DNA from 3 places in the Streptomyces sp. XD-27 genome. Region 3 is predicted to be linked to each of the others. Evidence: predicted binding sites of a transcription regulator. Region 3 holds the regulator's gene; each other region holds the start of a gene.

Region 1 (9,880 bases), 1.2 Mb from region 3:
AACCGCGCCAGCGCGGCCACCTGCGCGCACCGCACCGCCGACTCGTGCACGGCGTGGTTCAGATGCGCCGTGAAGAACGGCACCGGTGCGCCGGGTGCGTCGATACGGGCGTACAGCGCGAGGCGGCCCTCGTCCTCGCCGCCCGCCGTCGGCAGGGTCAGCACCGCGCGGTCCGCGATCGGCCACCGGCTGAGCACCGCGTTGCCGACCTCGGCCGTCTCCGCGGCCCCGTCCGCGATCCGCTTCCGCCACCGGCCCGGCACCTTCGACGACGCCCACGTCCAGGTCCACTCGTCGTCCAGGTCCCGGGACAGGCGCCGGGCGAGCCACTCCGCCAGGTTCTCGTCGCCGCGCGCCCACACCTCCTGGAGGCCGATCACATCCGGGCGCGCGTCGCGCAGCACGGCCGCGATCGCCTCGCGCCGCCGCTCCCACGCGCCGAACAGCCACCACACGTTCCAGGTCAGCACCCTCAGCACCGGCGGCCCGCCCGCGGCCGCACCCGGCTCCGTACTCACCGCCGTGGCCCGCTCCGAACCCGGCTCCGCCGCCGGACTCGGCGCCGCCGCCCGCCCCAGGCCCCGCCCAGTGCCCCGCTCCGCAGCCGAACCCGGCGCACCCCGCTCCGCAGCCGAACCCGCCGAACCCAGCTCCGCCGTCCGGCCCCGCCCCGCTGCCCGTACCCCGTCGTACGACGACGTGCTCACGGCTCGTCCAGCGCCCGCAGCTGCGCCAGGAACCACTGCTGCGGCGGCAGTGCCGTGGCCGCCGCCGCGAGCCGCTTCGTCCGCTCGGCGCGTTCTCCCTCCGGCATCGCCAGCGCCTCGTGCAGCGCCCGCGCCGTCGCCTCCACGTCGTAGGGATTCACCACCAGCGCGTCCCCGCCCAGCTCCGCGAACGCGCCCGCCTCCCGGGACAGCACCAGCGCGCAGCCCGCCTCCGAGACGACCGGGACCTCCTTGGCGACCAGGTTCATGCCGTCCCGGATCGGATTGACCAGCGCCACGTCCGCCAGCCGGTACGCGGCCAGCGAGCGCGCGAAGTCGTCCTTCACGTGCAGGACGACCGGCCGCCAGTCCGCCGTCCCGTACGCGGCGTTGATCTCCTCGGCGACCCGCCGCACCTGCGCGGTGTAGTCGCGGTAGATCGCCAGGTCCTGCCGCGAGGGGTAGGCGAAGGCCACGTGCACGACGCGGCCGTGCCACTCGGGGCGGGTGTCCAGTAGGCGCCGGTAGGCCAGCAGGCCGCGGACGATGTTCTTGGACAGCTCGGTGCGGTCCACCCGCACGATGCTCTTGCGCCCCGCCCCGATCTGCTCCCGCAGCCCGGCCAGCCGCTCGTCCACGTCCGCCGCCCGCGACCGCCGCCGCAGGAACTCCGCGTCGGCGCCCAGGCCGTGGACGCCGAGCCGGGTGGCGTGCCCCGCGTCGCGCACCACGGGCTCCGGACCGCCGCGCACCACCTCCGCGCCGAGCACGGCCGAACAGCAGTCGGCGAACGCAGCCGCCCAGCGCTCGGTGAGGAACGCGGCCCGGTCGCCGCCGAGGATGCCGCGCAGCAGCCGCGCCGCGATGTCGTCGGGCAGCAGCCGGAAGTAGTCCGGCGGCGCCCACGGGGTGTGCGAGAAGTGCCCGATCCGCAGGTCCGGCCGCCGCTCGCGCAGCAGGCCCGGGACGAGCGCCAGGTGGTAGTCCTGCACGAGCACGGCGGCGCCGTCGGCCGCCTCCTGGGCGAGTGCGTCGGCGAAGGCGGTGTTGTACGTCTCGTACGCCGCCCAGTGGGCCCGGAACCGTTCGTCGAAGACGGGGGTGAACGGGGTCTGGTAGAGGAGGTGGTGGACGAACCACAGCACCGAGTTCGCGACGTCGTTGTACGCGGCCGCGAAGACGTCGGGCGCGATGTCCAGCATCCGCACCCGCCGGCCGCCGGTGTCGGCGGGGTCCAGATGCCCGCCGTGCGCCTGCCGTACGGCCTGCCGGTCGCCGTCGCCGAGGGCCGCGCAGACCCATACGGCATCGGCGTCGGGGCCGATGGCGCTGAGCCCGGAGACCAGCCCACCACCGCCGCGCCGGGCGGCGAGCGAACCGTCCTCGCGAGGAGCGTAGGAGACCGGGCCGCGGTTGGACGCGACGAGGACCTGGGCGCCTGAGCGGTCGGGGGCCATGTCGCGAGCCTAGCCCTACGCTGTCGCGCGCAAACGTGAGCCGGATCTCTTGCCCCCGCCGGCGGTATCCCGACCGAGCGCTCCGGCCGCGGCCGCCCCGGCGAACGGACGACGGGCCGGCGGACAGGACCCCCGGGGGCAGGCGGGAGCCATGCCGGCGAACCCCGCCCCGGCGAGGGGACCGGCTACGCCGCGCGGCGGCTCGCGTACTCCGGGATGTCGCGCATCGGCGGCCGCTCCTCCGTGTCCACCGCCGACGTACGCGGCACGAATCCGCCCTCCCCCCGGTCGAACTGCGTCAGCCGCGCCCGCATCAGGGGCCCGCGCGCCATGTGGCCGCGGGTCAGGCGCAGTTGCGCCGTGCGGTAGATCGCCGCCGCCATCCGGCCCAGGGCCTGGCTGTCCTGGTGGCGGTGCTTGCGGACGCCCACGTCCACCTGGGCCAGCGCGTCCAGCCCCACCGTGTGCAGCGCGTCGACCAGGAGGCCCAGCTCGACCCCGTACCCGACCGGGAAGGGCAGCCGCTCCAGGAGGGAGCGGCGGGCCGCGTACTCCCCGCCGAGCGGCTGGACGAAGCCCGCCAGCTGCGGCCAGTGCAGATTCAGCAGCGGCCGGGCCACGAGCTCGGTGACCCTGCCGCCCTGGCCGGGCGCCGTCCGACCGGATGCGGTCCCGTCGGACGCCGCGCTCCCGTCGGGCGCCACGGTCCCGTCGGGCGCGGCGCTCCCGTCGGACAGCGTCAGGGGGCGCTCGTACATCGCCTTGACGAAGTCCACGTCCGGCTCCGTGAGCAGCGGGCCGACGATCCCCGAGACGAAGTCCGCCGAGAAGTCCTTGAGGTCGGCGTCGATGAAGCAGACGATGTCGCCCTCGGTGGCGAACAGCCCCCGCCACAGCACCTCGCCCTTGCCGGGCAGTGCCGGTATCCGGGGGAGTATCGCGTCCCGGTGGATCACCCGCGCCCCGGCGGCCGCCGCGACCTGCGACGTACGGTCGGTGGAGCCGGAGTCGACCACGACCAGCTCGTCGACCAGCGGCACCGCCTCGGACATCAGCTCGCCGCGGATGGCGCGGACGATCGCGCCGACCGTCGCCTCCTCGTTGAGCGCGGGCAGCACGACGCTGACCGTGCCGCCGCCGGCGCGTTTGGCGGCCAGGAGCTGGTCGAGCGGTCGGTCGGCCGCGGTCCAGGACCGCCGGGCCAGCCAGCGCTCCACCTCTTCCAGCACGTGAACGACTCCCTGTCCTGTCCGGCCCTGCTGCCGCGGGCCCGGCTGCCTCGTTGATCCATCTCGCGCTTCGGACGACCATCTCAAGCGTCCGAGGCTTCGGTTACAGTCTTGAACAACGTGGACGGCCCTCGCATGCCGGGGTCGGTCCGCCGACAAACGCCTGGGTCAACCCAGCGCCATACCGCTCATCCAGAGGGGCAGAGGGATACGGCCCGTTGAAGCCCCGGCAACCCTCCAGCCGGTCTCGCACATCCGTGGCGAGGCTCCCGGCTAGGGAAGGTGCCAATTCCGTCTCGTGGCGAAACTCGCCCCGAGGAAGATGAGGAGAAAGGGCCTCGCCTCCATGGCTGTGCAATCCGTCGAAACCTCCACCGCCTCGACCGCCACCCCTGTCTCGCTCGGCCCCGCCGTCGCCCTGTCCTGCCGCGAGTGCGGAGAGCGCTTCGCGCTCGGGCCGATCTTCGCCTGCGAGGTGTGTTTCGGGCCGCTCGAAGTCGCCTACGACCTGCCGAGCGGCGGGCCCAGTCAAGCGGAAGACCTGCGGAAGCGGATCGAGGCCGGGCCGAACAGCATCTGGCGGTACGCCCCGCTGCTGCCGGTCCCCGCGGACGTCGCGGACAAGCCGAACCTGAACCCCGGCTTCACCAAGCTGGTCAAGGCCGACAACCTCGCCCGCGAGCTCGGCATCACCGGAGCCCTGCACATCAAGGACGACTCCGGCAACCCGACCCACTCCTTCAAGGACCGGGTCGTGGCCATCGCCGTCGAGGCCGCCCGCGCCTTCGGCTTCACCACCCTGTCCTGCTCCTCCACCGGCAACCTGGCCGGCGCCGTCGGCGCCGCCGCCGCCCGCGCCGGGTTCCGCTCCTGCGTGTTCATCCCGCACGACCTGGAGGCGGGCAAGGTCGTCATGGCCGCCGTCTACGGCGGTGACCTGGTCGGCATCGAGGGCACGTACGACGACGTGAACCGCTTCTGCTCGGAGCTGATCGGCGACCCGCTCGGCGAGGGCTGGGGCTTCGTCAACGTCAACCTGCGCCCGTACTACGGCGAGGGCTCCAAGACCCTGGCCTACGAGATCTGCGAGCAGCTCGGCTGGGAGCTGCCCGACCAGATCGTCATCCCGATCGCCTCCGGCTCCCAGCTCACCAAGATCGACAAGGGCCTCAAGGAGCTGATCCAGCTCGGGCTGGTCGCCGACAAGCCGTACAAGATCTTCGGCGCCCAGGCCGAGGGCTGCTCCCCGGTCTCGCGCGCCTTCAAGGACGGCCATGACGTCGTACGGCCGGTCAAGCCCGCCACGATCGCCAAGTCGCTGGCCATCGGCAACCCGGCGGACGGCCCGTACGTGCTGGACATCGCGCGCCGTACCGGCGGCGCGGTGGAGGACGTGACCGACGAGCAGATCGTCGACGCCATCAAGCTGCTGGCCCGCACGGAGGGCATCTTCGCGGAGACCGCGGGCGGGGTGACCGTCGGCGTGACGCGCAAGCTCATCGAGACCGGTCAGCTCGACCCGGCGCTGACCACCGTGGTCCTGAACACCGGCGACGGCCTCAAGACGCTGGACGCCGTGGCCCCGACCACCGGCCCGACGGCGACGATCCGCCCGAGCCTGGACGCGTTCCGCGCCGCCGGCCTGGCCTGACGTCCGCCCGGCCCGAAGTCCGCCGCCAACCCGTTCTCACCGAAGGTGCCCCGCATGAGTGTCAACGTCCGCATCCCCACCATCCTCCGCACGTACACCGGAGGGCAGGCCGAGGTGACCGCCGAGGGCGCGAACCTGGCCGAGGTCATCGCGTCGCTGGAGGAGAGCCACCCGGGCATCGCCGCCCGCGTCCTGGACGACCAGGGCAGGCTGCGCCGCTTCGTCAACGTCTACGTGAACGACGACGACGTGCGCTTCGAGGGCGGCCTGGAGGCGCCCACGCCGGACGGCGCCGGGGTCTCCATCATCCCGGCCGTCGCCGGAGGCTGACGACCGTTCGCCGCGTCTCTTAACAGCACACATACGGAATCACCCCGTCCTGATAAAAGCGGACGGGGTGATTCCGCGTTCTGAACCGCGATACGCTGTGCGCGAATCCTCGTCCGGCACCGTGCCGATCGCATATGAGAACTCGTCAAGTTGTGCGCGAATGGTGAGCGCGAATTGCCGGGTTGGTGCGTCATGTCCGGCCCGACTTGCCCTGGATCTCCCGGAATTCTCCACATATCAACGTTCGCCCGCGTCCTGAATTCTCGTCCGATTGACCTGTTGCGCTGGGCATTGGGACAGATACATTCAGCGGCGGTCGACGCGTTCCGGCGCACACCTCCCACTGACCGTGGGGGTGAGGTCTGACCCGGGTCCGCGGAGTGCGGTCCTGTGCAAGGGCCAGTAATAGGGGAGTTAGGAATGGCTCAGGGCACCGTCAAGTGGTTCAACGCGGAGAAGGGGTACGGCTTCATCGCGGTCGACGGTGGTGCGGATGTGTTCGTCCACTACAGCGCGATCCAGATGGACGGCTACCGCACCCTTGAGGAGGGCCAGCGAGTTGAGTTCGAGATCTCGCAGGGCCAGAAGGGGCCGCAGGCGGACATGGTCCGGTTGTCGGCCTGAACGCCGAGACGCAGACCGCTGACGTCAGCGTACGGAAGGGCCCGCGCTTCCAGGGGAGCGCGGGCCCTTCCGCGTTCCCGGAGCGGGTCGCCCGGGCGGGGCGTCCGCCCCCGATTGGCTTGCACTCTCGGGGGGCGAGTGCTAATCATTGGCGTTAGCACTCTGGCAGTGAGAGTGACAACTATGGACCGGGTCGGTGAGGCCCGCAGGCCCGGCGGGGCAAGGAACCGCAGGGGCAGGCAGGCCGTCCGTCGCGGGCGCCAGCGCGGTCCGGAGCAATCCACCCCAGTCCTGGGAGGACCACTTCTATGGCCAAGATCATCGCGTTCGACGAGGAGGCGCGGCGAGGCCTCGAGCGCGGCATGAACCAGCTCGCGGACGCCGTCAAGGTGACCCTCGGCCCCAAGGGCCGCAACGTCGTCCTCGAGAAGAAGTGGGGCGCCCCCACGATCACCAACGATGGTGTCTCCATCGCCAAGGAGATCGAGCTCGAGGACCCGTACGAGAAGATCGGCGCCGAGCTGGTCAAGGAGGTCGCGAAGAAGACGGACGACGTCGCCGGTGACGGCACGACGACCGCGACCGTCCTCGCCCAGGCGCTGGTCAAGGAGGGCCTCCGCAACGTCGCCGCGGGCGCCAACCCGATGGCCCTCAAGCGCGGTATCGAGAAGGCCGTCGAGGCCGTCTCCGCCGCCCTGCTGGAGCAGGCCAAGGACGTGGAGACCAAGGAGCAGATCGCCTCCACCGCCTCCATCTCCGCCGCCGACACCCAGATCGGCGAGCTCATCGCCGAGGCCATGGACAAGGTCGGCAAGGAAGGCGTCATCACCGTCGAGGAGTCGCAGACCTTCGGTCTCGAGCTGGAGCTCACCGAGGGCATGCGCTTCGACAAGGGCTACATCTCCCCGTACTTCGCGACGGACATGGAGCGTATGGAGGCGTCCCTGGACGACCCGTACATCCTGATCGTCAACTCCAAGATCTCCAGCGTGAAGGACCTCCTGCCGCTGCTGGAGAAGGTCATGCAGTCCGGCAAGCCGCTGCTGATCATCGCCGAGGACATCGAGGGCGAGGCCCTGGCGACCCTGGTCGTCAACAAGATCCGCGGCACCTTCAAGTCCGTCGCCGTCAAGGCCCCGGGCTTCGGCGACCGCCGCAAGGCCATGCTCGGCGACATCGCCATCCTCACCGGTGGCACCGTGATCTCCGAGGAGGTCGGCCTCAAGCTGGAGAGCGCCGGCATCGACCTGCTCGGCCGCGCCCGCAAGGTCACCGTCACCAAGGACGAGACCACCATCGTGGACGGCGCCGGTGACGCCGACCAGGTGCAGGGCCGCGTGAACCAGATCCGCGCCGAGATCGAGAACTCCGACTCGGACTACGACCGCGAGAAGCTCCAGGAGCGCCTCGCGAAGCTGGCCGGCGGCGTGGCCGTCATCAAGGCCGGCGCCGCCACCGAGGTGGAGCTCAAGGAGCGCAAGCACCGCATCGAGGACGCGGTGCGCAACGCCAAGGCCGCCGTCGAGGAGGGCATCGTCGCCGGTGGTGGCGTGGCCCTGCTCCAGGCGTCCCAGGTCTTCGAGAAGCTGGAGCTGGACGGCGACGAGGCCACCGGTGCCAACGCCGTGAAGCTGGCCCTGGAGGCCCCGCTGAAGCAGATCGCCGTCAACGGTGGTCTCGAGGGCGGCGTCGTCGTGGAGAAGGTCCGCAACCTCGCTGTCGGCCACGGCCTGAACGCCGCGACCGGTGAGTACGTGGACATGATCGCCGAGGGCATCATCGACCCGGCCAAGGTGACCCGCTCCGCGCTGCAGAACGCCGCGTCGATCGCCGCGCTGTTCCTCACCACCGAGGCCGTCATCGCCGACAAGCCGGAGAAGGCCGCCGCGGCCGCTCCGGGCGGCATGCCGGGCGGTGACATGGACTTCTGATCGACATCTGTCGGTCTACGTCCTGAGCAAGCCCTGGGGCGGCATCCTCGTGGAGGATGCCGCCCCAGTGGCGTTTCTGCGACCTGGGATGCTTCCGTGGTCCGGGGGTCCAGCGGCCTGGGACGCTTCCGTGGTCCAGTACTCCAGCTGACGTTCGAGATTTGTCATTCGGCGACGGCGAGCAGGTGCGCGATCTCTCGTCCAGGTGCAGGTACGCCCACTGATACCAGCGCGGTCCCTTGGCACCGGCCCCGGCGCTGCGGGTCTGCCAGCAGTACTCGGGCAGGCCGGCCGCGGCGCACCGGGCCGGGTCGTCCGCCCAGGACCGCGGAACGTACAGCTCGCGGTCCACGAACGCCGCCCCGCACGTCGTCCCGGACCCCGTCGTGATCCCACGCGCCGCGCGACAAGAGCCGGCCGGCCACCCGCCCGCTGGACTACCAGGGGCCGGTGAGCCTGTCACCAGGGCACTGTTCCACCGTCGTCGAAGAATCCGCCGGTCGGTCCGTCGTCGGGCAGGGTCGCGAGGTGAATCGCGATCGCCGCGCCCTGGTGGGGAGTGCGGACGCCCTGGAAGCCGTTGAGGTCGGTGGCGGTGAAGCCGGGACAGCCGGAGTTGATCAGGATGTTGGTGTCGCTCAGTTCCTTGGCATATTGGACGGTGACGGCGTTGAGGAAGGTCTTGGACGCCAAGTACGCAGCGGGAATCGGGCCCATGTCGATGGCGGGCGTGGTCTGCAGGATGAGCGAGCCGACGCTGCTGGACATGTTCACGATCCGCGGCGATGCCGAGCCGCGCAGCATGGGCAGCATCGCGTTGGTGACGCGGATGACCCCGATCACGTTGGTTTCCACGACGACTCGTACGGTCGCGGGATCGACCGTGGTGGGCGTCTGCGGCATACCGCCGGTGATCGCGGCGTTGTTGACCAGGACGTCGAGCCCTCCGGCGCGGTCGGCAATCAGCTCGGCCGCGGCGGCCACACTTGCGTCGTCTGTCACGTCGAGCGGAACGCCGAACGCGTCGGTCCCGGCTGCGCGCAGCTTCTCCACCGCGGTGTCGCGGCGCTGTTGATCCCGCGCGCCCACGCCGATTCGCCAGCCGAGGGAGCCCAGGCCCGCCGCGATCTCGTATCCGATTCCCTTGTTCGCACCGGTCACCAGCGCGATCGTCTGTTCACTCACGTCATCAAGCGTGGTGCGGACTCGGGTGGGACGTCCAAGACCGACTGGGTGGGCGGTGATACCGCACGGATATCGGTCGTGGTGAGCGCCGGATACGATGACGCGGTGGAGACGCGGGAGCTACGATACTTCGTCGCCGTCGCGGAGGAGTTGCACTTCGGGCGGGCGGCGCAGCGGCTCGCCATGGCGCAACCACCGCTGTCGCGGGCGATCCAGCAGCTCGAGCGGCGGCTCGGAGTGGTTCTGCTGCACCGCACTGCTCGCGCAGTCGCCTTGACCGAGGCCGGGTCGGTGCTTCTGCGGGAGGCCCGGGCCGCACTCGACGCGGTCGAAGCCGCCGAGCGCCGCACCCGCCGCGCAGCTGCCGAACCGCCCGGTGTGGTGCTGGCCACGAAAGCCGGAGCGTCCAGCGAACTGTTGTCGAAGCTGCTGGACGCCTACGCCGCCGAGCCCGGCGCGGTCGCCGTCGAGGTGATGCTGTGCGGGCCCGGCGAGCAGGAAAGGCTGCTGCGCGACGGGCGTGCCGACGTTGCTCTGCTCCAGCGGCCCTTCGACACGACGGCCGGACTCGACACCGAGGACCTGCACACCGAACAGCAGGTCGTGGTCCTGCCCGCGGGGCACCCCTTGGCCAACCGACCCCATATGTCGATAGCCGAGGTCACCACCCTGACGGACCTGCCCCTGCCACGCTGGCCTCGACGGGGCGGGGGCTATCCGGACGGACCTGGCCCGCAGGTGCGCGACCACACCCAGCTGTTCCAGC
Region 2 (9,880 bases), 2.5 Mb from region 3:
GTGAGCCCGACCGCGACCCGCAGCAGCACCAGCTCGCGCTGGTTCTCCGGGAGGTTGGCCAGCAGCTTCTTGGCCCATTCGGCGTCGCTGCTCAGCAGCGCCCGCTCCTCCGGGCCGAGCGAGTCGTCCGGCTGCTCCGGCATCTCGTCCGACGGCACCGCCGTACTCCCCGGGTGCCGCATGGCGGCCCGCTGCAGATCGGCGACCTTGTGGGCGGCGATGGCCACGACGAACGCCTCGAAGGGCCGCCCCGTGTCGCGGTAGCGCGGCAGCGCGCACAGCACGGCGAGGCACACCTCCTGTGCCAGGTCGTCCACGAAGTGCCGGGCGTCACCCGGCAGCCGGGACAGCCGGGTGCGGCAATAGCGCAGGGCGAGCGGGTGCACACGGGCGAGCAAGTCGTGTGTGGCGCGCTCGTCGCCGTCGACTGCGCGTCGGACGAGGGCACCGATGTCCCCAGGGCCCGCGGCGGCCAGGGGCGACCCCAGGTTCTCGTCGTCGCGCATCGGTCCATGGTGCCTTGGCCGCTCATGATCTACGGCACTGGCCTCAAGGTTGTGCACCGAACCGTTACGTGTCGGTGTTTTCGCACTCACGTCCCGCGCCTCCCCCTTTCGGGTATACCCGCCCCGTGCCCACGACTCCACCGATAGCTTCTGCCCGTGCCACGCGGCCTCGAACAGCGCTTGTCCGTCGTGGGGTCTCTGACCGAGCGAGTTGCCGCGGTCCCAGCCGGGGAGGAGTCACACCTCAAGGATGCGGCATCCGGTGAGGTTTCGGCGTACGGCTCCTGTCGTCACCCTTCGTGGTGCACGTCGGCGGCCGTTCACCGCGGCTGTCAGCGGCGGTGTTCCACCGCGGCCGTTCAGCGGCGACCTTCCGCCGCGACCGCTGGTGGCGGCCTTGTGCCGCGACCGCTGCGGCCGGAGGTGGCGCGCACCGCGACCATCACGTTGCGCGCCACGAAGAGATCAGCGGACCAGGCCCCAGCGGAAGCCGAGTGCCACCGCGTGCGCCCGGTCGGAGGCGCCGAGCTTTTTGAACAACCGCCGCGCGTGGGTCTTCACCGTGTCCTCGGAGAGGAACAGCTCCCGGCCGATCTCCGCGTTCGACCGGCCGTGGCTCATCCCTTCCAGCACCTGAATCTCGCGCGCGGTGAGCGTCGGGGCGGCGCCCATCTCCGCGGAGCGCAGCCGGCGCGGGGCAAGCCGCCAGGTGGGGTCGGCGAGCGCCTGGGTCACGGTCGCACGCAGTTCCGCACGGGACGCGTCCTTGTGCAGATAGCCGCGGGCCCCGGCGGCGACCGCGAGCGCGACGCCGTCCAGGTCCTCGGCGACCGTGAGCATGATGATGCGCGCGCCGGGGTCGGCGGAGAGCAGCCGACGCACGGTCTCGACGCCGCCGAGCCCGGGCATCCGTACGTCCATCAGAATCAGGTCCGAGCGGTCGGCGCCCCAGCGGCGGAGGACTTCCTCGCCGTTGGCCGCCGTCGTCACGCGCTCGACGCCGGGCACGGTCGCGACCGCGCGACGCAGCGCCTCTCGGGCAAGCGGGGAGTCGTCGCAGACGAGGACGGATGTCATGGCCGCCCTCCGCAGCTGATGAGCGTCACCTTGTGCCTCCAGGCTGTACGTATCGTCACCTGAGCGATTGACCGCCTCGGACACCCGTCCGAGAGCTTCATCCATCAACCGCCTCCGCACTCTCAACGACGGTCACCCGAAAGAGTTACGGGCTTCGGCGGCCACCTTCGACACTCTACGTGAGGGCACGGACACGGAGCCGCTTCACCACTCGCGTCGCCCTGTCCGGGCGCCATGCCCCGATGAGTGGCATTTGGCGACCTTGCTTCCCATCTGACGCCATGTGTGGCTAGATTCGCAATGAGTCATATTTTCATCTGCTTACACAGCGGATGTACGGTCGTGAGCACGCGGCCACACCCGTTCGCATCGAGGGGATAGAAGCAATGGCCGATTTCTCCCGCCTTCCCGGTCCCAACGCCGACCTGTGGGACTGGCAGCTCCTCGCCGCGTGCCGCGGAGTCGACAGTTCCCTCTTCTTCCACCCCGAGGGCGAGCGCGGGGCGGCCCGCAGCGCCCGCGAGTCCTCGGCGAAGGAGGTCTGCATGCGCTGCCCGGTGCGCGCGGAGTGCGCGGCGCACGCACTCGCGGTGCGGGAGCCCTACGGCGTATGGGGCGGACTCACCGAGGACGAACGAGAAGAGCTCATGGGGCGTGCGCGGCATCGGGTCATCGCCGCGTCCGGCGCGCAGAAGACGTGACGGTGCGGTGTTCGCCGTGAGACGGAGGCCGGGGGTGCGGCTGCTATGCCTTGCGGGTCCGGCGCGCGGGACTGAGGAAACGTTTCTTCTTCCGGGTGCGGCCCTGGCTGACGGACGCCGTCAGCGGCGGGCCGCGTGTTCCAGGCGGTCCAGCATCGCCGCCACCGCCGGTACCCGGGCCAGGTCCGGCAGCGTGAGCGCGACCACTTCGCGCTGTACGACGGGCTCCACCGGCACCGTCGCGGCGCCCTTGGCCCGTACCGACTCCAGCGCCAGCTCGGGCAGGACCGCGACCCCGAGCCCGGCGGCCACCAGGCCGATCACCGCCGGGTAGTCGTCCGTCGCGAAGTCGATCCGCGGGGTGAAGCCCGCTCCCTCGCAGACCTCCACCAGGTGGCGGCGGCAGCGCGGACAGCCCGCGATCCAGGATTCCCCGGCCAGTTCCGCGATGCCCACCGCACCGCCCCCGGCCAGCCGGTGCGTCTCCGGGACGACGCCCACCAGCCGGTCGGCGAGCAGCGGGCGCACCACCAGGTCGTCCCACTCCGCCTCCGCCGCCGGATCCGATCCGCGCACCTCCGGGTACCGGAAGGCGAGGGCGATCTCGCAGTCGCCGGCCCGCAGCATCTCCGCCGAACGCGGCGGTTCGGCCTCGACCAGCGAGACCCGGGTGCCGGGGTGCGCGGCCCGCATCCCGGCCAGCGCGCAGGGCACCAGCGTCGAGCTGCCGCTGGGGAAGGAGGCCAGCCGGACCCGGCCCGCCCGCAGCCCGGCGAGCGCCGCGACCTCCTCCTCGGCGGCGGTCAGTCCGGCGAGGATGCCCGCCGCGTGCCGCACGAGCGCCTCGCCCGCCTCCGTCGGCCGCATCGCGCGGCCCGTACGCACCAGCAGCGGCGTGCCGACGGACTGCTCCAGGGCCTTCATCTGCTGGCTGACGGCGGGTTGTGTGCAGCCCAGTTCCCGCGCCGCGGCGGAGAAGGAGCCGGTGGCGGCCACAGCGCGCAGCACCCGGAGATGACGAGCCTCGATCACGCATCGAGCATAAGCCGTGCTTGGAGTCAGCGGCGAAATCTCGGTCGACCCTTTGGCCCGGGTCCCTTACCGTGCTCCTATGCAGCTGCTCTCTGTGAACCTCGGCCGCCCGCACTCCGCCGACTACACCAGCATCGAGTTCACCGGCATCGACAAGCGCCCGGTCACCCGTTCGGTGGCGGTGGCCGCGCCCGGCCCCAAGGGGACGGCCGGCAGCGGCGTCGCGGGAGACGCGGTGTGCGACCTGCGCCACCACGGCGGGGACGACCAGGCCGTGTACGCCTTCGCCCGCGAGGACCTGGACGACTGGGAGAAGGCCCTGGGGCGCGAGCTGCCCAACGGCGTGTTCGGCGAGAACCTCACCACCCTCGGACTGGACGTGAACAGCGCGCTGATCGGCGAGCGCTGGCGGATCGGCCGCGATGTGATCCTGGAGATCACCTCGCCGCGCATCCCGTGCCGTACGTTCGCGGGCTGGCTCGGCGAGAGCGGCTGGATGAAGCGGTTCACCCAGGCGGCCGCGCCCGGCGCGTATCTGCGGGTCGTCGAGCCGGGCGAGATCCGGGCCGGGGACCCGGTCGAGATCGTGCACCGGCCGGACCACGAGGTGACGGTGTCCTTCCTGTTCCGCGCGGAGACAACGGAGCGGACGCTGCTGCCGAGGGTCCTCGCGGCCGGTTCCTCACTGCACCCCGAGGCGCTGGAGAAGGCCCGGGAGTACGTGGCCAAGTACGGGGCTCACCCGGAGGTCTGACGCGGCTTCCGGATGCCGGTCGCCACCGCTGTGGTTAGCGTGCGTTTTATGACGACTGCACTGATCACGGGATCGACTTCGGGTATCGGCGCCGCCTTCGCGCGCCGTCTGGCGTCCGACGGGTACGACCTGGTGCTCGTCGCGCGCCGCGAGCAGCAGCTCCGGGAGCAGGCCGCCGAGCTGCACGACCGGCACCGCGTGGAGGCGGAGGTGCTCCGCGCCGACCTGGCCGAGGACGACGGGATCACCGCGGTCGAGAAGCGGCTGGGGGACACCAAGCGCCCGGTCGACCTGCTGGTGAACAACGCGGGCTACGCCAACCGCGGCACCTATCTCGACGTCCCCCTGACGGACGAGCTGAGAATGCTCAAGGTGCACTGCGAGGCGGTGCTGCGGCTGACGACGGCGGCCGTCGACCCGATGAAGGAACGCGGGAACGGCGGGGTCATCAGCGTCGCGTCCACCGGTGCGTTCCTGCCGCGCGGTACGTACGGGGCCAGCAAGGCATGGATCGTGCAGTTCATGCTGGGTGCGCCCGCGGACTTCAAGGCGCGCGGGGTGCGGATGATGGCGGTGTGTCCCGGCTACGTGCGGACGCAGTTCCACGAGCGGGCCGGGATGGTCATGGCCGAGGTGCCGAACTGGATGTGGCTGGAACCGGAGCAGGTCGTCTCGGCCGCACTCAAGGACTTCGCGAAGGGCAAGGCGCTGTCCGTCCCGGCTCTGCGGTACAAGGCGATGCTGGGCATGTTCAAGATGGCGCCGCGCGGTGCGATGCCCCGGCTGTCGCCCAACCACGGCCGCTACTACGGCAACCGGAACGAGAAGTAGCCCACGGCAGCCCGGCCCGGAAACGGCTGAGGCCCGACCTCCCGGAAAGGGAGGCCGGGCCTCAGCCGTGTCGTACGGGCCCTGACTCGAGGTCAGGGCGCGAGGACCCGAGAACTAGTGCGCGTGGCCGTGACCGTGGCCGTGGCCCGCCTCGGCCTCCTCCTCCGCCGGCTTCTCGACCACGAGCGTCTCGGTGGTGAGCAGCAGGGAGGCGATGGACGCAGCGTTCTCCAGCGCGGAGCGGGTGACCTTGACCGGGTCGATGACGCCGGCCTTCACCAGGTCGCCGTACTCGCCGGTGGCGGCGTTGAAGCCCTCGCCCTTGGCCAGCTCGGCCACCTTGGCGGTGATCACGTAGCCCTCGAGGCCGGCGTTCTCGGCGATCCAGCGCAGCGGCTCGACCGCGGCGCGGCGGACCACCGCGACACCGGTGGCCTCGTCGCCGGACAGGCCGAGGTTGCCCTCCAGCACCTTGACGGCGTGCACCAGCGCGGAGCCACCGCCGGAGACGATGCCCTCCTCGATCGCGGCGCGCGTCGCGGAGATGGCGTCCTCCAGGCGGTGCTTCTTCTCCTTGAGCTCCACCTCGGTGGCGGCACCGACGCGGATCACGGAGACGCCGCCGGCCAGCTTCGCGAGGCGCTCCTGGAGCTTCTCGCGGTCCCAGTCGGAGTCCGTGGCCTCGATCTCGGCCTTGATCTGCGCGACCCGGCCCTGCACGTCGTCCGTGTTGCCCGCACCGTCGACGATGGTGGTGTCGTCCTTGGTGACGGTGACACGGCGGGCGGTGCCCAGCACGTCCAGACCGGCCTGGTCGAGCTTGAGGCCGACCTCCTCGGCGATGACGGTGGCACCCGTGAGGGTGGCGATGTCACCGAGGATCGCCTTGCGGCGGTCGCCGAAGCCCGGGGCCTTGACGGCCACCGCGTTGAAGGTGCCGCGGATCTTGTTGACGACCAGCGTGGACAGCGCCTCGCCGTCGACGTCCTCGGCGATGATCAGCAGCGGCTTGGAGCCACCGGCCTGGATGACCTTCTCCAGCAGCGGCAGCAGGTCCTGGATGGAGGAGATCTTGCCCTGGTGGATCAGGATGTACGGGTCGTCGAGGACGGCCTCGAGGCGCTCCTGGTCGGTGACGAAGTACGGCGAGAGGTAGCCCTTGTCGAAGGCCATGCCCTCGGTGAAGTCCAGCTCCAGGCCGAAGGTGTTGGACTCCTCGACGGTGATGACACCGTCCTTGCCGACCTTGTCGATCGCCTCGGCGATCAGCTCGCCGACCTGCTGGTCCTGGGCGGACAGCGCGGCGACGGCGGCGATGTCGGACTTCTCGTCGATCGGGCGGGCGGTCGCGAGGAGGTCCTCGGAGACGGCCTTGACGGCGGCGTCGATGCCCTTCTTCAGGGCGGCCGGGGAGGCGCCCGCGGCGACGTTGCGCAGGCCCTCGCGGACCAGCGCCTGGGCCAGCACGGTGGCGGTGGTGGTGCCGTCACCCGCGATGTCGTTGGTCTTAGTCGCCACCTCCTTGACGAGCTGGGCGCCCAGGTTCTCGTACGGGTCCTCGACCTCGACCTCGCGGGCGATGGTGACGCCGTCGTTGGTGATGGTCGGGGCGCCGAACTTCTTGTCGATGACGACGTTGCGGCCCTTGGGGCCGATCGTCACCTTCACGGTGTCGGCAAGCTTGTTGACGCCGCGCTCAAGGGCACGACGGGCGTCCTCGTCGAACTTCAGAATCTTCGCCATGGGAGCGATTCAGTCCTCTCGTTGCGATCCCCGGCCGCCCTGGCAGCGGCCGCCATCGCGCGAAACGAACTGCGCCCCTGCCCCGTCCGTGTCAGAGCGGGAACCAGGGGCGCACTTCAAAAGCAAACTTCGGTGAATTACTTCTCGATGATCGCGAGCACGTCGCGGGCCGAGAGGACGAGGTACTCGTCGCCTTCGTACTTCACCTCGGTGCCGCCGTACTTGCTGTAGAGCACGACATCGCCGACCTTGACGTCGAGCGGCAGGCGCTCGCCGTTCTCGAAGCGGCCCGGGCCCACGGCCAGGACAGCGCCCTCCTGGGGCTTCTCCTTGGCGGTGTCCGGAATGACCAGGCCGGAGGCCGTGGTCTGCTCGGCGTCGAGCGGCTGGACCACGATGCGGTCCTCAAGCGGCTTGATGGCAACCTTGGAGCTGGTGGTCGTCACGATCCGACCTCCCCCTTCGGAGATCTCACGGGGTTAACTGATCTAGAGGTGGCGACCAGGTCGATCCGTCGTCGCGGGTGCCGGATCTGCCCGTCGCTGTGTTGGCACTCCCTGGTGCGGAGTGCCAGCCCTGAGACTAGGACGCGGTTAGCACTCAGTCAACTAGAGTGCCAACCCGCCGGGCGCGTCGGCGTCGCCGCGCGCCCCCCTGCGCACGCCGCAGCCGACTCCTCGTGCCCCGTTCCCCAGGGAAACGGCCCGGTCCGCGGCCGGGTTCCGGACGGGGAGAATGAGGGAGTGGATGTTGACGCCTTCGACCGACTGCTCTCCCCCGAGGGGCAGGAGCTGCTGGCCGCGCTCCGGGACTACGACCCGGCCCGCGAGCTGGCCACCGCCACCCGGCTGCGCCGCGACCACCCGGCCGAGCTGGTCTCGGCGGCGCTGACCCAGGCGCGGCTGCGACAGCGCGCGGAGGCGAAGTTCGGCGCGGACGCGTACCGCATGTACTTCACCCCCGACGGGGTGGAGCAGTCCACGCGCGCGTCGGTGGCCCGGTACCGCGCCGAGCGCTTCGCCGACCACGGGCCGGTGGAGGTCCTCGACCTGTGCTGCGGCATCGGCGGCGACGCCCTCGCGCTCGCCGCGCGCGGCTTCGTCGTCCCCGCCGTCGACCGCGACCCGCTGACCTGCGCGGTCGTACGGGCGAACGCCGAGGCGCTCGGGGTCTCCGAGCTGCTGCACGCCGTCTGCGCGGATGTCACGGCGTACGCGGACGCCACGGCTTACGAGGCCGTGTTCATCGACCCCGCCCGGCGCGGCGGCCGGGGCCGGATCTTCGACCCGGAGGCGTACTCCCCACCGCTGTCCTGGGCCGTGGAAACAGCCCGCGCGGTCGACTTCGGCGCCATCAAGATCGCGCCCGGCATCCCGCACGAGGCGATCCCCGACGACGCCGAGGCGGAGTGGATCTCGGACGGCGGGGACGTGAAGGAGGCCGTGCTGTGGTTCGGCGCCGAGCCGGGCGTGCGCCGGGCGACGCTGCTGCCCCAGGGCGTGTCGCTCACCGGCCGCGGCCTGCCCGACCCGGACGTGCGCCCCGTGGGCCGCTACCTGTACGAGCCGGACGGCGCCGTGATCCGCGCGCATCTGGTCGCCGAGGTGGCGGAGGAGGTCGGCGGCGGGCTGATCGACGCCACGATCGCGTACGTGACGGCGGACGAGCTGACGCCGACCCCGTACGCGTCGGCCTACGAGATCACCGACGTGCTGCCGTTCAACGTCAAGCGGCTGAAGGCGCTGCTGCGGGAGCGCGGCGTGGGCGTGGTGACGGTGAAGAAGCGCGGGTCGGCGGTGGAGCCGGAGGAGCTGCGCAGGAAGCTGAAGCCGGCGGGACCGAACTCCTGCACGGTCATCCTGACCCGTGTCGCGGGCGCGCCGACCATGCTGCTGGGGCACCCGGTCAGCCGGTGAGGCGGCGGGCCACCAGGCGGTAGTAGTCGACCGACTTGAGCAGGCCCAGGGCTCCTGTGGTGGTGAGTATGCCGGTGATGGCCAGGACCGCGGGGTACATCGCGTCGGAACCGGATCCGGAGACGACCAGGGTGCCGGCCAGGGCGAGGCCCGCGCAGCACAGCACCAGGGACGGCAGGAACCAGAAGAGCGCGCGGGCGGGGGTGTGCCAGGCGGTGACCGCCACCGCGTCACCTGCCGCGGCCTCGTCGTGCAGGCGGTCCCTGGCGTCGGCCTCCTCGCGTATCCCGTCGGCCAGTATGAGGACCGAGGGGACGGTCAGCGCCAGGGCGATGCCCAGCAGCACCGCGCCGACGACGACGCCGAACGGCTCGCCTTCCGCCATGTAGCCGAAGCCCGGCACGGCCAGGACGCAGCCCAGGACCAGCAGGGCCGTCAGCAGCCACAGGCCCAGGGCCCGGCCCGGGGCCAGGTATCTCCGCGCCAGCTGCGGCAGCTCCGGTGGCTGCGGCGCGGCGGGGGGTCGCGGTGCGGGCTCGATCAGGGGGGCGGTCACCGTTCAAGTGTCCACCCCGGCCCGGGGGCACCCGCGGGTGGGGCGTCAGACCTGCTCGAACCGCCAGCGGTGCACGGCCCGGCGGGCCAGGTCCTCGGGGGGTTCCGGGAGCTCCGGGAGCTCGGCGTCGTACGCGGCGTCCCACCAGGTGACGACCAGCACGCGGTCCTCGGGCGCGCGGAACGTCTCACGGCGCGACGGGGCGGGGGCCAGCTCCTGCCGCCTGGCCCACTCCAGCAGCTCCACGCCCCGGCCCTGCGCCGCGCGCGCCTCCCACATCAGCGCGACGGTCATGAGTAGAGGTTGTCCTTGCTGAGCTCATGGAAGTGGTCGTGATCGTGCTCGTGGCCGGGGACGTGGGGGTCGGTCACCGGCAGCGACGAGTCCGCCGACAGGTCCCACGACGACGCGGGCCGGTTACGGGCCACCATCTCCGCGCCGAGCGCCGCCACCATCGCCCCGTTGTCCGTGCACAGCTTCGGCCGCGGCACGCGCAGCGTGATGCCCGCGTCCTCGCAGCGCCGTTCCGCCATCGCCCGCAGCCGGGAGTTGGCCGCCACGCCGCCGCCGATCATGAGGTGGTCGACGCCGTTGTCCTTGCAGGCGCGGACGGCCTTGCGGGTGAGCACGTCCACGACCGCCTCCTGGAAGGACGCGGAGACGTCGGCCACGGGCACGTCCTCGCCCGCCGCCCGCTTGGCCTCGATCCAGCGTGCCACCGCCGTCTTGAGGCCGGAGAAGGAGAAGTCGTACGCCGGGTCGCG
Region 3 (9,880 bases):
CCAGCTGACCGGCGTGGTCGAGCAGCGGCAGATGCGCGCGCAGTACCTCGACCGCATGGACATCGAGCGTGAGCGCGGTATCACGATCAAGTCCCAGGCGGTCCGGCTGCCCTGGGCGCCCACGCAGGGCGAGGCCGCGGGCAACACCCACATCCTCAACATGATCGACACGCCGGGCCACGTGGACTTCACCTACGAGGTCTCGCGTTCGCTGGCGGCCTGTGAGGGCACCGTCCTGCTGGTCGACGCGGCCCAGGGCATCGAGGCCCAGACCCTCGCCAACCTCTACCTGGCGATGGAGAACGACCTCACGATCATCCCGGTCCTCAACAAGATCGACCTCCCGGCCGCCCAGCCGGAGAAGTTCTCCGAGGAACTGGCCGGTCTCATCGGCTGCGATCCCGAGGACGTCCTCAAGGTCTCCGCGAAGACCGGCGTCGGCGTGGACGCGCTGCTGGACCGGGTCGTGGAGCGGATCCCGGCCCCGGTCGGCGTCGCCGACGCCCCCGCCCGCGCGATGATCTTCGACTCGGTCTACGACTCCTACCGCGGCGTCGTCACCTACGTCCGGGTCGTGGACGGCCAGCTGTCCAAGCGCGAGCGCATCCGGATGATGTCCACCGGCGCCACCCACGAGCTGCTGGAGATCGGCACCAACTCTCCGGAGATGCTGCCCGCCGACGGCCTCGGCGTCGGCGAGGTGGGCTATCTGATCACCGGTGTGAAGGACGTCCGCCAGTCCAAGGTCGGCGACACCATCACCCAGCAGTCGGGCGGTGCCACCGAGGCCCTGGGCGGCTACAAGGATCCCAAGCCGATGGTGTTCTCCGGCCTCTACCCGCTGGACGGCTCCGACTACCCGGACCTCCGCGAGGCCCTGGACAAGCTCCAGCTCAACGACGCGGCCCTGGTCTACGAGCCGGAGACCTCCGCGGCGCTCGGCTTCGGCTTCCGCGTCGGCTTCCTCGGCCTGCTCCACCTCGACGTGATCCGCGAGCGCCTGGAGCGGGAGTTCGGCCTCGACCTGATCGCCACCGCCCCCAACGTGGTCTACCGCGTGCTCATGGAGGACGGCAGCGAGCACACGGTCACCAACCCGAGCGAGTTCCCCGAGGGCAAGATCGGCGAGGTCTACGAGCCGGTCGTGCGCGCCACGATCCTCGCCCCCAGCGAGTTCATCGGCTCGATCATGGAGCTGTGCCAGACCCGTCGCGGCACGCTCCTCGGCATGGACTACCTCTCCGAGGACCGCGTCGAGATCCGCTACACGCTGCCGCTCGCCGAGATCGTCTTCGACTTCTTCGACCAGCTGAAGTCCAAGACCCGCGGCTACGCCTCGCTCGACTACGAGCCCACCGGCGAGCAGGCGTCCAGCCTGGTCAAGGTCGACATCCTGCTGCACGGCGACAAGGTCGACGCCTTCTCCGCCATCACGCACAAGGACGCGGCGTACGCGTATGGCGTACGGCTCGTCGCCAAGCTGAGGGAGCTCATCCCTCGGCAGGCGTTCGAGGTGCCGGTCCAGGCCGCGATCGGCTCCCGGGTCATCGCCCGCGAGACCATCCGCGCCATCCGTAAGGACGTCCTCGCCAAGTGCTACGGCGGTGACATCTCCCGTAAGCGGAAGCTGCTGGAGAAGCAGAAGGAGGGCAAGAAGCGGATGAAGATGGTCGGCTCGGTGGAGGTGCCGCAGGAGGCGTTCATCGCGGTGCTGTCCAGCGACGAGTCCGGCGGCCAGGGCAAGGGCAAGAAGTAGCCACCCGCTTCGACCGCAGCCCCGTACGGCCCGGCGTACTCCGCGCCGGGCCGCACGTTCGCCTGCGAGGCATAGCCGAGCGTAGTTAATCGATTACGCTTTCAACAACGTCCGGCCAGACCCTTATCAAGCAGGTGTCCGGCCCTTACCCTGATCTCGCTCGAAGGTTACTCGTGAGTCAACAAGGGCTGAGGCGGGCCCTGCGGAGGATGCCGTGACCGACACACAGAAGCTGCTCGACACCCGGCCGGCGTCCCTGGCGACGCTCTTCCTCGAACGCGTCGAAGAGACACCGGACACCGAGGCGTACCGCTACCCGGTGCCGTCAACCTCCGGAACGGGCCCCGACGACTGGCGCTCGCTGACCTGGCGGCAGACCGCCGACCGGGTCTTCGCCATCGCCGCCGGACTCGTCGACCTCGGGCTGCACCCGGAAGAGCGGGTGGCGCTGGCCTGCAGCACCCGCGTCGAGTGGATCCTCGCCGACCTCGGCGTGCTGTGCGCGGGAGCGGCCACGACCACCGTCTACCCGAGCACCAACGCCGAGGAGACGGCGTTCATCCTCGCCGACTCCGGCAGCCGGGTCCTGATCGCCGAGGACGCGGCCCAGCTCGCCAAGGCGCGCGAGAAGCGCGCCGAGCTGCCCGAGCTCCGCCACGTCGTCGTGATCAAGGCCGAGGACGCGGCGCCCGCCGAGGGCGACCCCGACGGCTGGGTGCTCTCCCTCGACGAGCTGGAGAAGCGCGGCGCGGCCTATCTGGCCGAGCACCCCGACTCCGTACAGGAGCGGATGGACGCACTCCGCTCCGACCAGCTCGCGACCCTGATCTACACCTCCGGCACCACCGGCCGACCCAAGGGCGTCCGGCTCCCGCACGACGCCTGGTCCTACATGGCCCGCGCGATCCAGGGCACCGGCCTGATCCGGAGCGACGACCTGCAGTACCTGTGGCTGCCGCTGTCGCACGTCTTCGGCAAGGTGCTGACCGCGCAGCAGATCGCCCTCGGCCACGCCACGGCCGTGGACGGCCGGGTCGACAAGATCATCGAGAACCTGCCGATCGTCCGGCCCACCTACATGTGCGCCGTACCGCGCATCTTCGAGAAGGTCTACAACGGCGTGGCGACCAAGGCCCGCGAGGGCGGCGCCGCCAAGTACAAGATCTTCCTGTGGGCCGCCGACGTGGCCCGCGAGTACGCCAAGGTCTCGCAGGACACCTTCCGCCGCACCGGCCGCGCGGACGTCCCCTTCGGCCTCAGGGCCAAGCACGCCGTCGCCGACAAGCTCGTCTACGCCAAGCTGCGCGACGCGTTCGGCGGCAGGCTGCGCGCCACCGTCTCCGGCTCGGCCGCGCTCGCCCCCGACATCGGCTACTTCTTCGCGGGCGCGGGCATCAACATCCTGGAGGCGTACGGCCTCACCGAGTCCAGCGCGGCCAGCTTCCTCAACCCGGAGAACTACCGCACCGGCACCGTCGGCAAGGCGCTGCCCGGCCTGGAGGTGCGGATCGCGGAGGACGGCGAGATCCTGCTGCGCAGCCCCGGCATCATGCAGGGCTACCACGGCCTGCCGGAGAAGACGGCGGAGGTGCTGGAGCCGGACGGCTGGTTCCACACCGGGGACATCGGCGAGCTGTCGCCCGACGGCTATCTGCGGATCACCGACCGCAAGAAGGACCTGATCAAGACCTCCGGCGGCAAGTACGTGGCACCCGCCGAGGTCGAGGGGCGGTTCAAGGCAGTCTGCCCGTTCGTCTCCAACATCCTGGTGCACGGCGCCGACCGCAACTACTGCACCGCGCTCATCGCCCTCGACGAGCCGACGATCATGGGCTGGGCCGAGGAGCACGGCCTGGCCGCCACGACGTACGCCGACGTCGTGGCCACCCCGGAGGTCAACGAGCTGATCGACGGCTACGTGCGGCGCCTCAACGAGGGGCTCCAGCGCTGGCAGACGATCAAGAAGTTCCGGCTGCTGCCGCGCGACCTGGACGTCGAGCACGGCGAGCTGACCCCGAGCCTCAAGCTCAAGCGACCGGTGGTCGAGCGGGAGTACAAGAACCTGATCGAGGAGATGTACCAGGGAGCGCGCGAGGCGTAGCCTCCGCGAGCCGTACGGGCGGAGCCTCCGCTCAGCCCCGCCCGTACCACCTCCCCCCTCATGCCCGGCCTCGTGCGATCTCGCGGCCGCCCGCATCGCCGGGAGCCGCTCCGGCGATGCCGGACAATGGGACGTATGCCTTCCGTACTGCCCGATGGTGAGCCCGTGCCGGACGACGGGGCGCTGCCCCACCACGCACTGGACGGTGCCGCCGGGCGGCCCCTCGGCTTCTACCTGCACGTCCCCTACTGTGCGACCCGCTGCGGCTACTGCGACTTCAACACGTATACGGCCAGTGAGCTGCGCGGCTCCGGCGGTGCGCTCGCCTCGCGCGACAACTACGCCGACACGCTCGTGGAGGAGGTCCGCCTGGCCCGCAAGGTGCTGGGCGACGACCCGCGCCCGGTGGAGACCGTCTTCGTCGGCGGCGGCACCCCCACCCTGCTCCCCGCCGCGGACCTGGGCCGGATGCTCGCCGCCATCAGGGACGAGTTCGGGCTCGCCGACGGGGCGGAGATCACCACCGAGGCCAACCCGGAGTCGGTCGATCCGCGCTACCTCGCCGAGTTGCGGGAGGGCGGGTTCAACCGGGTGTCGTTCGGCATGCAGAGCGCCCGGCAGCACGTGCTGCGCGTGCTGGACCGCACCCACACCCCGGGGCGCCCCGAGGCATGCGTTGCCGAGGCCCGGGCCGCCGGGTTCGACCACGTCAACCTCGATCTCATCTACGGCACGCCGGGGGAGAGCGACGACGACTGGCGGGCCTCCCTGGACGCGGCGCTCGGCGCCGGCCCGGACCACATCTCGGCGTACGCGCTGATCGTCGAGGAGGGCACCCAGCTCGCCCGGCGCATCCGGCGCGGCGAGGTGCCGATGACGGACGACGACGTGCACGCGGACCGGTACCTGATCGCGGACGAGACGCTGTCGGCGGCGGGCTTCCACTGGTACGAGGTGTCGAACTGGGCCACGTCGGAGGCCGGGCGCTGCCGCCACAACGAGCTGTACTGGCGCGGCGCCGACTGGTGGGGCGCGGGCCCCGGCGCGCACAGCCACGTCGGCGGCGTGCGCTGGTGGAACGTGAAACACCCCGGCGCGTACGCGCAGGCCCTGACCGAGGGCCGGTCACCGGGCGCGGGCCGCGAGGTCCTGCGCGAGGAGGACCGGCGCGTGGAGCGGATCCTGCTGGAGCTGCGGCTGGTGGACGGCTGCCCGCTGGATCTGCTGGCCCCGGCGGGCGCCGAGGCCGCCGCGCGGGCGCTGGCGGACGGGCTGCTGGAGCGGGGCCCGTACGAGGCGGGTCGCGCGGTGCTGACGCTGCGCGGGCGGCTCCTGGCGGACGCGGTGGTCCGGGACCTGGTGGACTGACTTCTCCTCTACCCGCCCCTTCCCGATTTCGTCCTCAATCGCCGGACGGGCTCGATTTTCGAGCCCGTCTGGGGGTACCTCCCGGACGAAGTCTGGGGGAGATTGAGGACCGGGGTCCGGGGCGGAGCCCCGGTTGTGGGAAGGGGCGGGTAGGGGAAAGAACCGTCGGAGGCGGATCAGGCCGGCGCCGTCACGAAATCGATCAGTTCCTCCACCCGCCCCAGCAGCGCGGGCTCGAGGTCCCTATAGGTGCGCACCGAGCCCAGGATCCGCTGCCAAGCAGCCCCCGTGTTCTCCGGCCACCCCAGCGCCCGGCACACCCCCGTCTTCCAGTCCTGCCCGCGGGGGACCGACGGCCACGCCGGGATGCCCAGCGACGACGGCTTGACGGCCTCCCACACGTCCACGTACGGGTGACCGACCACCAGCACGTCGTCGCCCGTCACCTCCGCCGCGATCCGCGATTCCTTCGAGCCGGGTACCAGGTGGTCCACCAGGACGCCCAGCCGCGCGTCCGGGCCGGGGGCGAACGCGTCCACGATCGCCGGGAGGTCGTCGACGCCCTCCAGGTACTCGACCACCACCCCCTCGACGCGCAGGTCGTCGCCCCACACCTTCTCGACCAGCTCGGCGTCGTGCCGGCCCTCCACATAGATGCGGCCCGCACGGGCCACCCGCGCCCGCATGCCGGGGACCGCGATGGAGCCGGAGGCGGTCAGCCGGGGGCCGGTGCGGGCGGGAGCCGCCGGGCGGACGAGGGTGACCACGCGGCCCTCCAGCAGGAAGCCACGCGGCTCCATCGGGAAGACCCGGTGCTTGCCGAATCGGTCCTCCAGCGTCACCGTCGGGCCCTGCGCGGTCTTCTCGCACCGGATCACCGCGCCGCAGAAGCCCGTGGTGACCTCCTCGACCACGAGGTCGGGCTCCGCGGGCACCTCGGGCACGGGCGCCTTCCGCTTCCACGGAGGGGTGAGATCGGGGTTGTACTCTCTGCTGCGCACCGGCCGACGATACGAAGAAATGGCAGGTCGTGGCTACGAGGCGGGGCTACGACACGCCGAAACGCGCCGCCAGCCCCGCGCGCTGGGCGCGGACGAAACCGGCGTCCACCACGGCCCCGTGCCCCGGCACGTACACCGCGTCCTCGCCGCCGAGCGCGAGCAGCCGGTCCAGCGCGGCGGGCCACCGGCCCGGCACCGCGTCCCGCCCGGCCTGCGGTTCCCCCGACTCCTCGACCAGGTCGCCGCAGAAGACCACCTCGGGCGGGCCGGGCACCAGCACGGCGAGATCGTGACCGCTGTGGGCCGGGCCGACGTTGGCCAGCAGGACCCGCCGCCCGCCGCCGAGGTCGACGGTGAGCTCCCCGCAGACCGTGTGCTGCGGCCGTACGAGCAGGTCCGCGGCCTCGGCCGCGTCATCGGCGGCGACACCGTGCCGTACCGCGTCCGCGCGCAGCTCGTCCCGCTCGCGCGCCAGCAGGTCGTCCAGGCCGACCGCCCCGTACACCTCGCAGCCCGCGAAGGCGGCCGTACCCAGCACATGGTCGAAGTGCGGGTGGGTGAGCACGATGTGGGTGGGGCGGCGGCCGAAGAGCGCGGTCACCTCGCGGCGGATCCGAACACCCTCGGCGAGCGTGGCGCCGGTGTCCACCACCAGCAGCCCGTCCTCGCCGGCGATGGCGCCCGTCGTCGCGTCCCAGACCGGCAGCCGCCGCCGGGCGACGCCCGGCGCCAGCCGCTCCCAGCCGACCGGTTCCCCGTTGCTGTCCATATGTCAGACGCTAGCGCGCGATGTCAGGCGGCAGCGCGCGGCGGCCCGGCCCAGGGGAGGCCCGGGCGGGTGCGCTCGCGGTCCGGTGTGGTTATCCACAGGGCCGTGACGGGCCTTGCCCAGGCCGTGGCACCCGGCCGTACACTGGCTCAGGAAGATCTGGCACTCATGACAGCTGAGTGCCAGGAGACAAGGCCCGGGAATCGGCCGGACTGGAGGTGTGCGCGATGCTGAGTGAACGCAGACTCGAGGTGCTGCGCGCCATCGTCCAGGACTACGTGGGCACGGAGGAGCCGGTCGGCTCCAAGGCGCTCACGGAGCGGCACCGACTCGGCGTCTCACCGGCCACCGTACGCAACGACATGGCCGCCCTGGAGGACGAGGGGTTCATCGCCCAGCCGCACACCAGCGCGGGCCGGATCCCCACCGACAAGGGCTACCGCCTCTTCGTGGACAGGCTCGCGGGCGTCAAGCCGCTGTCCCCGGCGGAGCGGCGCGCCATCCAGAACTTCCTGGACGGCGCGGTCGACCTGGACGACGTGGTGAGCCGCACGGTGCGGCTGCTGGCGCAGCTGACCCGGCAGGTCGCCGTCGTGCAGTATCCGTCGCTGACCCGTTCCACGGTGCGGCACGTGGAGCTGCTCGCGCTCGCGCCCGCCCGGGTCATGCTGGTGCTGATCACGGACACCGGCCGGGTGGAGCAGCGCATGGTGGACTGCCCGGCGCCCGTCGGGGAGACGTCGCTGGCCGATCTGCGGGCCCGGCTGAACAGCCGGGTCGTGGGACGGCGCTTCTCGGACGTTCCGCAGCTGGTGCAGGACCTGCCCGAGTCCTTCGAGGCGGACGACCGGGGCACGGTCTCCGCCGTGCTCGCCACGCTGCTGGAGACCCTGGTCGAGGAGACCGAAGAGCGGCTGATGATCGGCGGCACCGCCAACCTCACGCGCTTCGGACATGACTTTCCTCTCACCATCCGGCCTGTTCTGGAGGCGCTGGAGGAGCAGGTCGTGCTCCTCAAGTTGCTCGGCGAGGCCAAGGATTCGGGCATGACCGTACGCATCGGGCACGAGAACGCCCATGAAGGGCTGAACTCCACGTCCGTCGTCGCGGTCGGCTACGGTTCGGGCGACGAGGCGGTCGCCAAACTCGGCGTGGTCGGACCGACCCGCATGGACTACCCCGGAACGATGGGAGCGGTACGCGCAGTGGCACGTTACGTCGGACAGATCCTGGCGGAGTCGTAAGTGGCGACTGACTACTACGCGGTCCTGGGCGTGCGGCGCGATGCCTCGCAGGACGAGATCAAGAAAGCGTTCCGGCGGCTGGCGCGCGAGCTGCACCCGGATGTGAACCCGGACCCGAAGACCCAGGAGCGGTTCAAGGAGATCAACGCCGCTTACGAGGTCCTGTCCGATCCGCAGAAGAAGCAGGTCTACGACCTCGGCGGCGACCCCCTGTCCAGCACGGGCGGCGCGGGCGCGGGTGCCGGCGGCTTCGGCGCGGGCTTCGGGAACTTCTCCGACATCATGGACGCGTTCTTCGGGACCGCGTCGCAGCGCGGACCCCGCTCCAGGACGCGGCGCGGCCAGGACGCCATGATCCGGCTCGAGGTCGAGCTGAACGAGGCGGCCTTCGGCACCACCAAGGACATCCAGGTCGACACGGCCGTGGTCTGCACGACCTGTAGTGGTGAGGGCGCGGCCCCCGGTACCTCGGCCCAGACCTGCGACATGTGCCGCGGCCGCGGTGAGGTCTCCCAGGTGACGCGGTCCTTCCTGGGCCAGGTCATGACCTCCCGACCGTGCCCGCAGTGCCAGGGCTTCGGCACCGTGGTGCCGACCCCGTGCCCGGAGTGCGCGGGCGACGGGCGGGTGCGCTCCCGGCGCACGCTCACGGTCAAGATCCCCGCGGGCGTCGACAACGGCACCCGGATCCAGCTCGCCGGGGAAGGCGAGGTCGGCCCCGGCGGCGGCCCGGCCGGCGACCTGTACGTGGAGATCCACGAGCTGCCGCACCCGGTCTTCCAGCGCCGCGGCGACGATCTGCACTGCACGGTCACCATCCCGATGACGGCGGCGGCGCTCGGTACGAAGGTGCCGCTGGAGACGCTGGACGGCCTGGAGGAGGTCGACATCCGGCCCGGCACCCAGTCCGGCCAGTCGATCCCGCTCCACCAGCGCGGCGTCACGCATCTGCGCGGCGGCGGCCGAGGCGACCTGATCGTGCACGTCGAGGTGCAGACCCCGACCAAGCTCGACCCGGAGCAGGAGGAACTGCTGCGCCGGCTGTCGAAGCTGCGGGGCGAGGAGCGCCCCATGGGTGAATTCAAGCCAGGGCAGCAGGGGCTGTTCTCGCGCTTGAAGGACGCCTTCAACGGACGCTAGCGCGGGTTCAACGGACGCTGGCGCGGGCTCCCGCCGCGCTCCCCTTGATCGCCCCCGGACCGGGTCCGGGGGCGAATAGGGCGAACCGGTGCCTGACCGGCCGTCGGGCGCCGACGCGCCCGAGGCCAGTACTGCTCGGTGCGGCCGACGTGACACGATGTGTTCATGTCCTCCGCGCTGACCGATCTCTTTCGGTATCCGATCGTGCAGGCCCCCATGGCGGGTGGCGCCTCCTGCCCCAAGCTCGCCGCAGCCGTCTCCGATGCCGGTGCCCTCGGCTTCCTCGCCGCGGGCTACAAGACGCCGGAGGCGATGTACCAGGAGATCAAACAGCTCCGCGGGCTCACCGACCGTCCCTTCGGCGTGAACCTGTTCATGCCGCAGCCGCTCACGGCCGACCCGGCCGCCGTCGAGGTCTACAAGGAGCAGCTCGCCGGCGAGGCGTCCTGGTACGACACCCCGCTCGGCGACCCCGACTCGGGCGCCGACGACGCCTACGAG

What was found. Region 3 encodes HrcA, which represses chaperone genes, less so after heat shock. Its sites were predicted from a motif close to TTNGCACTCNGNNNNNCNGAGTGCNAA; they were not measured.
Region 1: groL (chaperonin GroEL) is a predicted target of HrcA. The motif match lies at 6,153-6,179, and genes of this name have one in related genera.
Region 2: groES (co-chaperone GroES) is a predicted target of HrcA. The motif match lies at 7,238-7,264, and genes of this name have one in related genera.

Annotation. Positions count from the first base shown of each region.
Region 1 covers NZ_CP130713.1:3,536,525-3,546,404, reverse strand. The annotation lists gene Q3Y56_RS15050 (endonuclease/exonuclease/phosphatase family protein) at 1-476, opposite strand, end outside; gene Q3Y56_RS15045 (trehalose-6-phosphate synthase) at 704-2,164, opposite strand; gene Q3Y56_RS15040 (glucosyl-3-phosphoglycerate synthase) at 2,350-3,393, opposite strand; SAM riboswitch class I at 3,579-3,722, shown strand; gene thrC (threonine synthase) at 3,740-5,044, shown strand; gene Q3Y56_RS15030 (MoaD/ThiS family protein) at 5,099-5,374, shown strand; gene Q3Y56_RS15025 (cold-shock protein) at 5,795-5,998, shown strand; gene groL (chaperonin GroEL) at 6,307-7,929, shown strand; gene Q3Y56_RS15015 (SDR family oxidoreductase) at 8,389-9,114, opposite strand; gene Q3Y56_RS15010 (LysR family transcriptional regulator) at 9,220-9,880, shown strand, end outside.
Region 2 covers NZ_CP130713.1:4,839,006-4,848,885, reverse strand. The annotation lists gene Q3Y56_RS21060 (sigma-70 family RNA polymerase sigma factor) at 1-506, opposite strand, end outside; gene Q3Y56_RS21055 (response regulator transcription factor) at 972-1,583, opposite strand; gene Q3Y56_RS21050 (WhiB family transcriptional regulator) at 1,970-2,284, shown strand; gene Q3Y56_RS21045 (LysR family transcriptional regulator) at 2,405-3,316, opposite strand; gene Q3Y56_RS21040 (MOSC domain-containing protein) at 3,396-4,070, shown strand; gene Q3Y56_RS21035 (SDR family oxidoreductase) at 4,119-4,901, shown strand; gene groL (chaperonin GroEL) at 5,016-6,644, opposite strand; gene groES (co-chaperone GroES) at 6,782-7,090, opposite strand; gene Q3Y56_RS21020 (SAM-dependent methyltransferase) at 7,388-8,560, shown strand; gene Q3Y56_RS21015 (hypothetical protein) at 8,550-9,116, opposite strand; gene Q3Y56_RS21010 (hypothetical protein) at 9,162-9,410, opposite strand; gene tsaD (tRNA (adenosine(37)-N6)-threonylcarbamoyltransferase complex transferase subunit TsaD) at 9,407-9,880, opposite strand, start outside.
Region 3 covers NZ_CP130713.1:2,354,141-2,364,020, reverse strand. The annotation lists gene lepA (translation elongation factor 4) at 1-1,756, shown strand, start outside; gene Q3Y56_RS10375 (long-chain fatty acid--CoA ligase) at 1,971-3,857, shown strand; gene hemW (radical SAM family heme chaperone HemW) at 3,993-5,225, shown strand; gene Q3Y56_RS10365 (DUF3097 domain-containing protein) at 5,402-6,226, opposite strand; gene Q3Y56_RS10360 (MBL fold metallo-hydrolase) at 6,273-6,995, opposite strand; gene hrcA (heat-inducible transcriptional repressor HrcA) at 7,223-8,239, shown strand; gene dnaJ (molecular chaperone DnaJ) at 8,240-9,379, shown strand; gene Q3Y56_RS10345 (nitronate monooxygenase) at 9,545-9,880, shown strand, end outside.